DNA from 2 places in the Pigmentiphaga aceris genome. Region 1 is predicted to be linked to the other one. Evidence: predicted binding sites of a transcription regulator. Region 1 holds the regulator's gene; the other holds the start of a gene.

Region 1 (4,215 bases):
AGGTTAAGCATTACAAGATCCGCGAAAATTGCACCTGTGCGCTGGCACGTTGTGCATAGCGGTCGAACACCCGCGCAATCGCGCGCACCAGGAACCAGCCGGCTTCCGTGACACGCAAACCTTCCTCATCGATTTCGACCAGACCCTGGGACACGAAGGTATCCATCATCGCCAGCTCTTCGGCGAAATGCCGGCGCGAGTCGATCAGATACGAGATGTCCATGACCTCGAAATTCAGCACGCCCTGGCACATGATTGCCATGATGACGGCGTGGCGCAGCAGGTCGTCCGCGCTCATGGCATGGCCACGGAACACCGGCAGGCGGCCGCCTTCGATGGCGTCGTAATACTCGTCCAGCGTGCGCACATTCTGCGCATAGGTGGCGCCCACGCGGCTGATGGCCGACACGCCCAGCGCAATCAGGTCACAGTCCGGCTGCGTGGTGTAACCCTGGAAGTTGCGGTGCATGCGACCCTGCCGCTTGGCAATCGCCAGCGCGTCATCGGGGCGTGCAAAGTGGTCCATGCCGATGTAATCCCAACCCGCATCGCCCAGACGGGTGATCGCGCTGTGCAACATGGCGACCCGTGCACTGGCGCTGGGCAGATCGTAATCATGAATGCGGCGCTGCGGCTTGAAGCGATCCGGCAGGTGCGCGTAGGCATAGACCGCCACACGATCGGGTGCCAGCCGGGCAAGCGTGTCCAGCGTGCGAACGAACGAGTCGGGGGTCTGCTTGGGCAGACCGTAGATCAGGTCTACGTTGATCGACTCGAAGCCTTCGGCACGCGCCGCTGCCATCAGGCTGAATACCTCATCTTCGGACTGCACACGGTGCACCGCTGCCTGCACATCGCGGTCGAAATCCTGAATGCCGAAACTCAGGCGATTGAAGCCCATGCGGCGCAGCGCATGCAGGCGTTCAGCATCGACCGTACGCGGATCGACCTCGATCGAACGTTCGGCATTTGCGGCGAACGGGAGCAGGCTTTCAAGCTTGTAGACCAGCGACTGAAGCTGATCGTCGTCCAGAAAAGTCGGCGTGCCGCCCCCCAGATGCAGCTGGGTGACTGGCGAGGTGTGCGACATGGCCTGGCGCGTCAGTTCGGCCTCGCGGAACAAGGCGGCCAGGTAACGGCGTGCCTTGGTCTTGTCGCGTGTGACAACCTTGTTGCAGGCGCAGTAATAGCAGATCGACTCACAGAACGGCACATGCACGTACAGCGACAGCGGCCGGGCAAGACCACCGATGCCGCGCACGGCGAGCGCGTGGCGGTGGGCGTCCAGATCGTGGGCTTCCGTGAAGCGATCGGCCGTGGGGTAGGATGTATAGCGAGGGCCAGGGGCGTCAAGCCGCGCCAGCAGCGCGGTGTCGGGGACGAATCCCGCGCCCCGATGCGCGGACGTCTGGCGGGTGGGATCGGGATTGCTGATCGGTTCCATGCAGCAACTTTGCCCCACTGGCTACAGGTGTGATTTGATCCAGGTCAACCCGCTTGCAGGTCGTTACACCGTACACTTGCGTCAGGAGAACACATGTCAGATGCCACCACGTCACCCCTGCGTCACGACCCGCCCGCTTTGAAAGAAGTCCAGGTCAGTTGTTCCAAATGCAATCTGCGCGAGCTTTGCATGCCGGTCCGTTTGCGCGAGGACGAACTCGATGTCCTCGATCGCCTGATCGCCAATCGCAAACGCGTGCCGCGCGGCAAACCTCTGTTCAGCAACGGCGACAAGTTCGGCGCGATCTATGCCATTCGCTCCGGCACCTTCAAAACACGCATCAACACGGCCGATGGCCGTGATCAGGTGACGGGTTTCCATATCTCCGGCGAAATCGTCGGCCTCGACGGCATGGGCGGTGAACAACACGCCTGCGACGCGATGGCGCTGGAAGATTCCGAAGTCTGCGTGATTCCGTACGACCGCCTTGAAGAGCTGTCGCGCGAGTGCACCACCCTGCAACAGCACTTCCACCGCCTGATGAGCCGCGAAATCGTGCGCGACCACGGCGTGATGCTGCTGCTGGGCAGCATGCGCGCCGAGGAACGTCTGGCCGCTTTCCTGCTCAACCTGGTGACCCGCATGCGGGCACGCGGATTCTCGGGCAGCGAACTGGTGCTGCGCATGACACGCGAAGAAATCGGCAGCTATCTGGGCCTCAAGCTTGAGACCGTCAGCCGCACCTTCTCGAAGTTTGCCGAGGAAGGACTGATCTCGGTGAACCAGCGCCACATCCGTATCGAGCAGCCAGAGAAGTTGCGCCAGATGGTCGGCACGCACGCTTGAGCCAGCGGTTTGCATTGCGGAAAACACTAGCCGTCTGCATGCGCATGTAGCACCCCGGTGCTACCCGCCCGCCCCCACAGCGGGCGGATACTTCCTGCCGGGGGGACACGCCCCCGAGGCGCAGGCTCTTGCGCCTCCACCCTGACGTCCGCCTCAAGCGGGCGCATTCTGGAGATTGGACATGGCAGCCAAACGCATTCTTTTCCTGGCCGGCGATTACGTCGAAGACTACGAACTGATGGTCCCGTTCCAGGCGCTCGCCGCCGTAGGCCACCAGTGCGATGTCGTGGCCCCGGAAAAGGCCAAGGGCGATCAGATCCGCACCGCCATCCACGACTTCGAAGGCGACCAGACCTACAGCGAAAAGCGCGGCCACAACTTCACGCTCAATGCCAGCTTCGCCGATGTCGATCCGGCTTCGTATGACGCGCTGCTGATCCCGGGCGGCCGCGCCCCCGAGTACATTCGCCTGAACCCGCGCGTGCTGGAAATCGTCAAACACTTTGCCGATGCCAACAAGCCCATCGCAGCCGTCTGCCACGGCCCGCAACTGCTGGCCGCAGCCGGCGTGCTGAAGGGTCGCAAAAGCTCGGCCTACCCGGCTTGCGCGCCGGAAGTGCGTCTGTCGGGCGGTGAATTCGTTGACGTGCCGATCGACGGTGCCTACACCGACGGCAACCTGGTGACCGCGCCCGCATGGCCGGCACACCCGGCATGGATCGGACAATTCCTGGCCTTGCTGGGCACCAAGATCACGCTGTAAAACTCAGCGTGCGCCGCCGCGCCGCCGGACTGTTCCGGCGGCGGGTGTGACGCTCAAGGAGATGGCTTCCCATGTGCAGCATCTACTCGCACACCGACCCGATTCTTTACGAATCGCGCACGCGTTCGATCCGCATCATGAAGGCGGTCACCAGCATCAAGCTGGAAAACCTGTTCTGGCAGACGCTCACCGAGCTGGCCAATGAGAACGGCATGACCACCAACCAGCTGATCGCCAAGCTGTTTGAAGAGGTCTACGCGTTCCGCGGCGAGACCACCAATTTCACGTCGTTCCTGCGGGTCAGCTGCCTGCGGTACATGGCATTGAAAGCCGATGCCAGCATGGATGGGCGCGAGGTCTGGCGACGGGCCATCGCGTCCACAGGCGCGGTTGAACCGGCAGAGGCAATGCAAGCTGCCGAGGCTCACCGCGCAGCTTGAGCACGAGGGGCAGCGTGCACCGGACGCGTGGTGCGCGCCTGCCGTTTTCGACGCCAGATGATCCACCCGGTCACGCTCAAGACAACGACCACGATCCCCAGTATCGACACCGCCAATTGCAACGGCCATCCCCATAGCGCCGCCATGTGCAGGCTGGTCAGCCACAGGGTCGCGGTGTCGCCCGCCACGCCACCGGTGGGTAACTGAACACCGCGCAGCTTTCCGTCTGCGGCATCGAAGAACACGTGGGTGCTACCCGTCTTGTCGCGGATGTCCTGCGTGCTGCGCACGGTGTAACGATAGAGATTGGCGCGCGGATCGAAAGCCAGCCAATGTTCGCCAACGATCCCAAGCTGCTTTTCCTCCGTCATGGTCGCCATGTGACGACGCCCTTGCGTCAGGGCTTGCTCCCAGTCCATGCTCGTCTTTGATCCAGACGCAGACTGCCTGAGCGCGCGGCGAAGGTCGGGCTGCTGATCCAACCAGACCCCCATCACCGGTCGGTATACCGCTGGCAGGTTGAAGGCGACACTGCTCCAGGCCATGCCCAGCAGCAACACCCACAACCACAGGCCGGACGCCCGGTGCAGATCGAAGCCCAGCTTGTAGCCACGGCTGCTGACGCGCAATGCCCACGCAGCGCGCCATCGCGCCAACCACGACTTGGCCGGGCCACCCGCGCGCCGTTTTGCTGCCCGCGCGGGGAAGGTCAGAAATGCGCC
Region 2 (4,215 bases), 2.3 Mb from region 1:
TGTTGCTGGCGGCAGACTGGCAGCATGACTACCCGCGTGAGCAGGCGGCTTACCCGCTGGCGTCACTGCGTCAGAACAAGTACTGGCCGCCGGTTGCGCGTGTGGATAACGCATATGGCGATCGGAACCTGATTTGCAGCTGCCCGCCGTTGGAGAGCTACGTTGAGGTCTGATGGTCGGTAAGTAGACCTGCTGCACGACCGAACCGGCGCGAAAGCGCCGGTTTTTTTATGTCCGTCAGTTTTCAAGCATTGATGACACGAAAGGTGACATCAGATGGAGTACTCAGTGCTTATGAATAAAGAAAATTTATCAAGATAATAAAATTTGACCTGCTGTGTCATGAATAAAAATTTTTTTTGGGGGGGTATTGGTTTTCTGGGGAGAAAGAGCCGAGCCTGGAGTGGTTAAAAAATACTGACGAGTTCTGACGCCAGATTGCCCTACCCGCTTTACGAATGTAGCTTCTTCTGTGACCGTGTTCCGGGTTTGTTCGGTTTTATATGTTTTAGAAGAAAAATATGTTTTCTTTTAGATAGCGATCTGCAGTATTTGGGTAGGTTCGCAGTCAATGGCTTTGTTGGTGGTGAAGATGTTCAAGTCAAAAAAACAGAACGTTTTTGTTGTTGTCCTTTTTATTGCTAGGTTCTTTTGTTTTGATAAATATCTTTTAGCGTGATAGCGAGCAGCAGAGGTGGCACGGCTGCATAGCTGGAGAGTTCGGATTGAGAGCTGTATTCGATGAGGTTGCTAGATTGAATATAGGTGCTTCGGATAATTATATGCAAGGGTCTTCATCATTCCCTTTGTCAGTTGCATTGATATGGCACCGAGATGCATCGCAAAGTAGAGCTTCATCGCAAGGAAGATGGGTTTCTAAATTTTATTATTATTATCTTGCTGATGATTCCGATCTTGCTGGTTTTGATCTTTATTTTTCGCCTCCAGGTGATGGGTATAGCAGATACTACGTAAAAAAGATGGCCCGGCAGCATTAATTATGGTTTCATCTGAAGGGCTTCAAACGGCACGAGTGTACCGAAACATCTCAGAAAATATCCAGCTTGCTTATGTAATAGAGGGGTCGGATGTTCTGAGGTTTTACGAAATTAATAATATTGTAGATAGCCGTATTAAGTTGATTTGCAATAAGGTTGACCGTGAGTGATTTGATTCCAACGCTTACTACGGCGGCCGGGGGCGCATGTGGATAACGCGTAAGGCGATCGGAATCTGATCTGCGGCTACCTGCCGTTGGAGAGCTACGTCGAGGTTTGATGGTCAGCAAGTAGACCGGCGGCACGACCGAACCAGCGCGAAAGCGCTTTCTTATGGGCGCTTGCCGCAGCTTTATTTCTCTGACCAATTCTGATGCTGCATTGCTCAGGTCTTGCATGATCTGTAGCTTTTATGAGTTGAATGGCGTCTCTTGCGACGGACCAGTATTTCTTGCTGTGGAATTTTATGAGAAGACTAGTGTTGGAGGCAGTAGTACTGATAGCTGTTTTTTTCTTCTGTCTTCTAGGGATGATTTTAAGTAAACCTGCTGTAGAAGGTCGTCCAGAAAATTTTTTTTGGAACCGCTGCTCATTCCCATCTCACCTCGTATTGGCCAACTTTGAGGGGGGTCTGGGAGATATAGTCAGGTTGAAGCTTGAAATCTCCAAAGAGGACGCAATTAATTTTCCAGAGTTTCCTGAGTATTTTTTCTTATGAGCAGAAAGGACTTTTCGAGAACAGATTCCAAGTTACAACTAGGTTCGATCTCGAAAAATTCGAATGAGAACTTTCTTGGAACAATTGAGAAGGAAAATTACCAAGGGTTCAGGGTTTATGAGGAAATGAAAAACCACGGAAGAAAATTCTATGTGAAGGAAGAATTTCCAACGACGGTTATTGTCTATCCCCCCGATGGTCCACCTGGCATGAGAATATTCAGAGAAGTCCCGCCGGATATGGAGGTGGATTATGTTGCTCGAAAGTCCGATTTTTCCCGGATTGAAAAAATCGATCAAGTAATAAATTATTTTATAAATTCTTATTGTCGCTCCGAAGAATGACTCTGAATGATTTCGGTTTTCTCCTGTTTTGAACAAGACCGAGCGTTAATAATCGGACGATCCGCTTCAACGCTCGACTTGACTTCTACGACATGGCGCAGCCAAGGGCTGCGCTGAAATCAACCCGGCTTTTTAATCAACAACACCGGCACCGAACTCTTCGTCAACACCTTCGACGCCACCGACCCCATCACTGCATTCAGCAGCGCGCCATGGCCATGCGTGCCGATCACGATCAGGTCAGCACTGACCTCATTTGCATAGTCGACGATCGCATCTTCCGGCACGCCGTTTAAACCCGCCGAGCTGAAGCGGATATTGCCGGCACGCAGAATGTCTTCGACCGGTTGCAGCGCCTTGCGGTTTTCGTCTTCGTACCAGCTGTTTGCATCGCCCGAAGACAGCGAACCGGTGACGTGCGGCGGAAGGCGCGTGGCAACGGAAACCACGATCACGTCAGCTTGCGGATTCAGAATCGGGTTCCTGACCAGATAGTGTGCAGCCGCCTGGCTGTGTTCGGAACCGTCCGTGGCAAGAATGATTTTGGTCATCGACGCTCCTTGATAAGACTTGCGGCCTGCCTGTGCGCGGGTGTTGCGGGGCAGGCTGCTGGCCTGAATGGCCAGCTTCTGAAGGCAGGATAGCTGCCCTCAGTACGCAGGTCTTTATCTAAAGCAAGTCGTAACTTATTCAGCTTATTTTCAGCTTAAGACACTGAATGTCGCATCAATGGCAGGGTGACACCGTGATCGGCATAACCCAATCCCGCTTCAGCTGACCTTGGCGCGCGCCAGCATCGCATGCAGCAGGACATTGCAGCCGGCTTCCAGATGTTCCGGCTTGGCATCTTCGATCTCGTTGTGGCTGATGCCGTCCTTGCAGGGCACGAAGATCATGGCCGTGGGGGCCACGCGCGCCATGTAGACCGCATCGTGTCCGGCACCGCTGACCACGTCCATGGCCGACAGGCCCAGCGCGCCAGCGCCGTCGCGCACGGCTTCGACCAGCGGCGGGGCGAAGGGCTGCGGCGGGAAGTACACCACTTGCGACACCTGGCTGCTGACACCAAAGCGGTTCAGGTCGGCGCAGGCGGAACGCAGTTCGGCGTCCATCGCGGTCAGGGTTGCGTCGTCGCCTGCACGCAGGTCCACGGTCATGGTCACGCCACCGGGGATCACGTTGCGCGAGTTGGGGTGTACGTTCATGTAGCCAACCGTGCCGCGTGCGTGTGGCGCGTGGTTGTTGGCGATGCGGTTGACTGTGGTAATCAGGTCGGCGGCGGCCAGCAGCGCGTCGCGGCGCAGCGGCATGGGCGTGGGGCCGGCATGGGCTTCGACGCCGGTGAGTTCAACGTCGTACCAGCGTTGGCCCAGGGCACCGGTAACCACACCGATGACGGTGTCTTCGGCTTCCAGAATCGGGCCTTGTTCGATGTGGGCTTCGAAGTACGCATCAACGGGCTGGCCTGCCACCTGGTCGGTGCCGGCATAGCCGATGGCGTTCAAGGCTTCTCGCACCGAGATGCCTTCGCGGTCTACGGCGTTCAGCGCTTGTTCCAGTGTGAATTCGCCGATGAACACACCCGAGCCCATCATCACGGGCACGAAGCGTGAGCCTTCTTCATTGGTCCACACCACGACTTCCAGCGGGGCGTCGGTGACGATGTTGGCGTCGTGCAGGGTGCGCAGCACTTCCAGGCCGGCCAATACGCCGTAGTTGCCGTCGAACTTGCCGCCGGTTGGCTGCGTATCCAGATGGCTACCGGTCTGCACCACGGGCAGATCGGGGTTGCGGCCGGCCCGGCGCGCGAAGATGTTGCCGATCGGGTCGATGCGGACGGTGCAGCCCAGTTCGCGCACCCAGCTGATGAACAGGTCGCGGCCCTGGCGGTCCAGGTCGGTCAGGGTCAACCGGCAGACGCCACCTTTTGGGGTGCCGCCGATCTTGGCCAGCTCCATCAGGGAGTCCCAGAGGCGTTTGCCGTCAACGCGCAAATCGGTCACTGCCTGGGTCACTGCGGAAAAATCGGGATTCGCTGCCATGTGTCTCACTCCATGTGGGGGGCCAAGCGCGGCTCGAGCCGCGTCGATAGGCCTGACTGTGCGGGATTACGCGTAAGAATGCCAGTCTGGAGAGGTGTTGGCGAACCCGACAG

What was found. Region 1 encodes FNR, which switches genes on or off when oxygen is low (the NO sensors DNR and NnrR bind a similar motif). Its sites were predicted from a motif close to TTGATNNNNATCAA; they were not measured.
Region 2: the regulator FNR is predicted to act here: its motif matches at 2,725-2,738, upstream of FXN63_RS22630 (universal stress protein).

Annotation. Positions count from the first base shown of each region.
Region 1 is NZ_CP043046.1:1,332,132-1,336,346, reverse strand. It holds gene FXN63_RS05605 (sulfite exporter TauE/SafE family protein) at 1-11, opposite strand, end outside; gene hemN (oxygen-independent coproporphyrinogen III oxidase) at 11-1,444, opposite strand; gene fnr (fumarate/nitrate reduction transcriptional regulator Fnr) at 1,538-2,290, shown strand; gene FXN63_RS05590 (DJ-1/PfpI family protein) at 2,472-3,053, shown strand; gene FXN63_RS05585 (ribbon-helix-helix domain-containing protein) at 3,125-3,493, shown strand; gene FXN63_RS05580 (PepSY-associated TM helix domain-containing protein) at 3,478-4,215, opposite strand, start outside.
Region 2 is NZ_CP043046.1:5,239,722-5,243,936, reverse strand. It holds gene gcvP (aminomethyl-transferring glycine dehydrogenase) at 1-173, shown strand, start outside; gene FXN63_RS26925 (hypothetical protein) at 1,713-2,060, shown strand; gene FXN63_RS22630 (universal stress protein) at 2,180-2,611, opposite strand; gene FXN63_RS22625 (Zn-dependent hydrolase) at 2,831-4,102, opposite strand.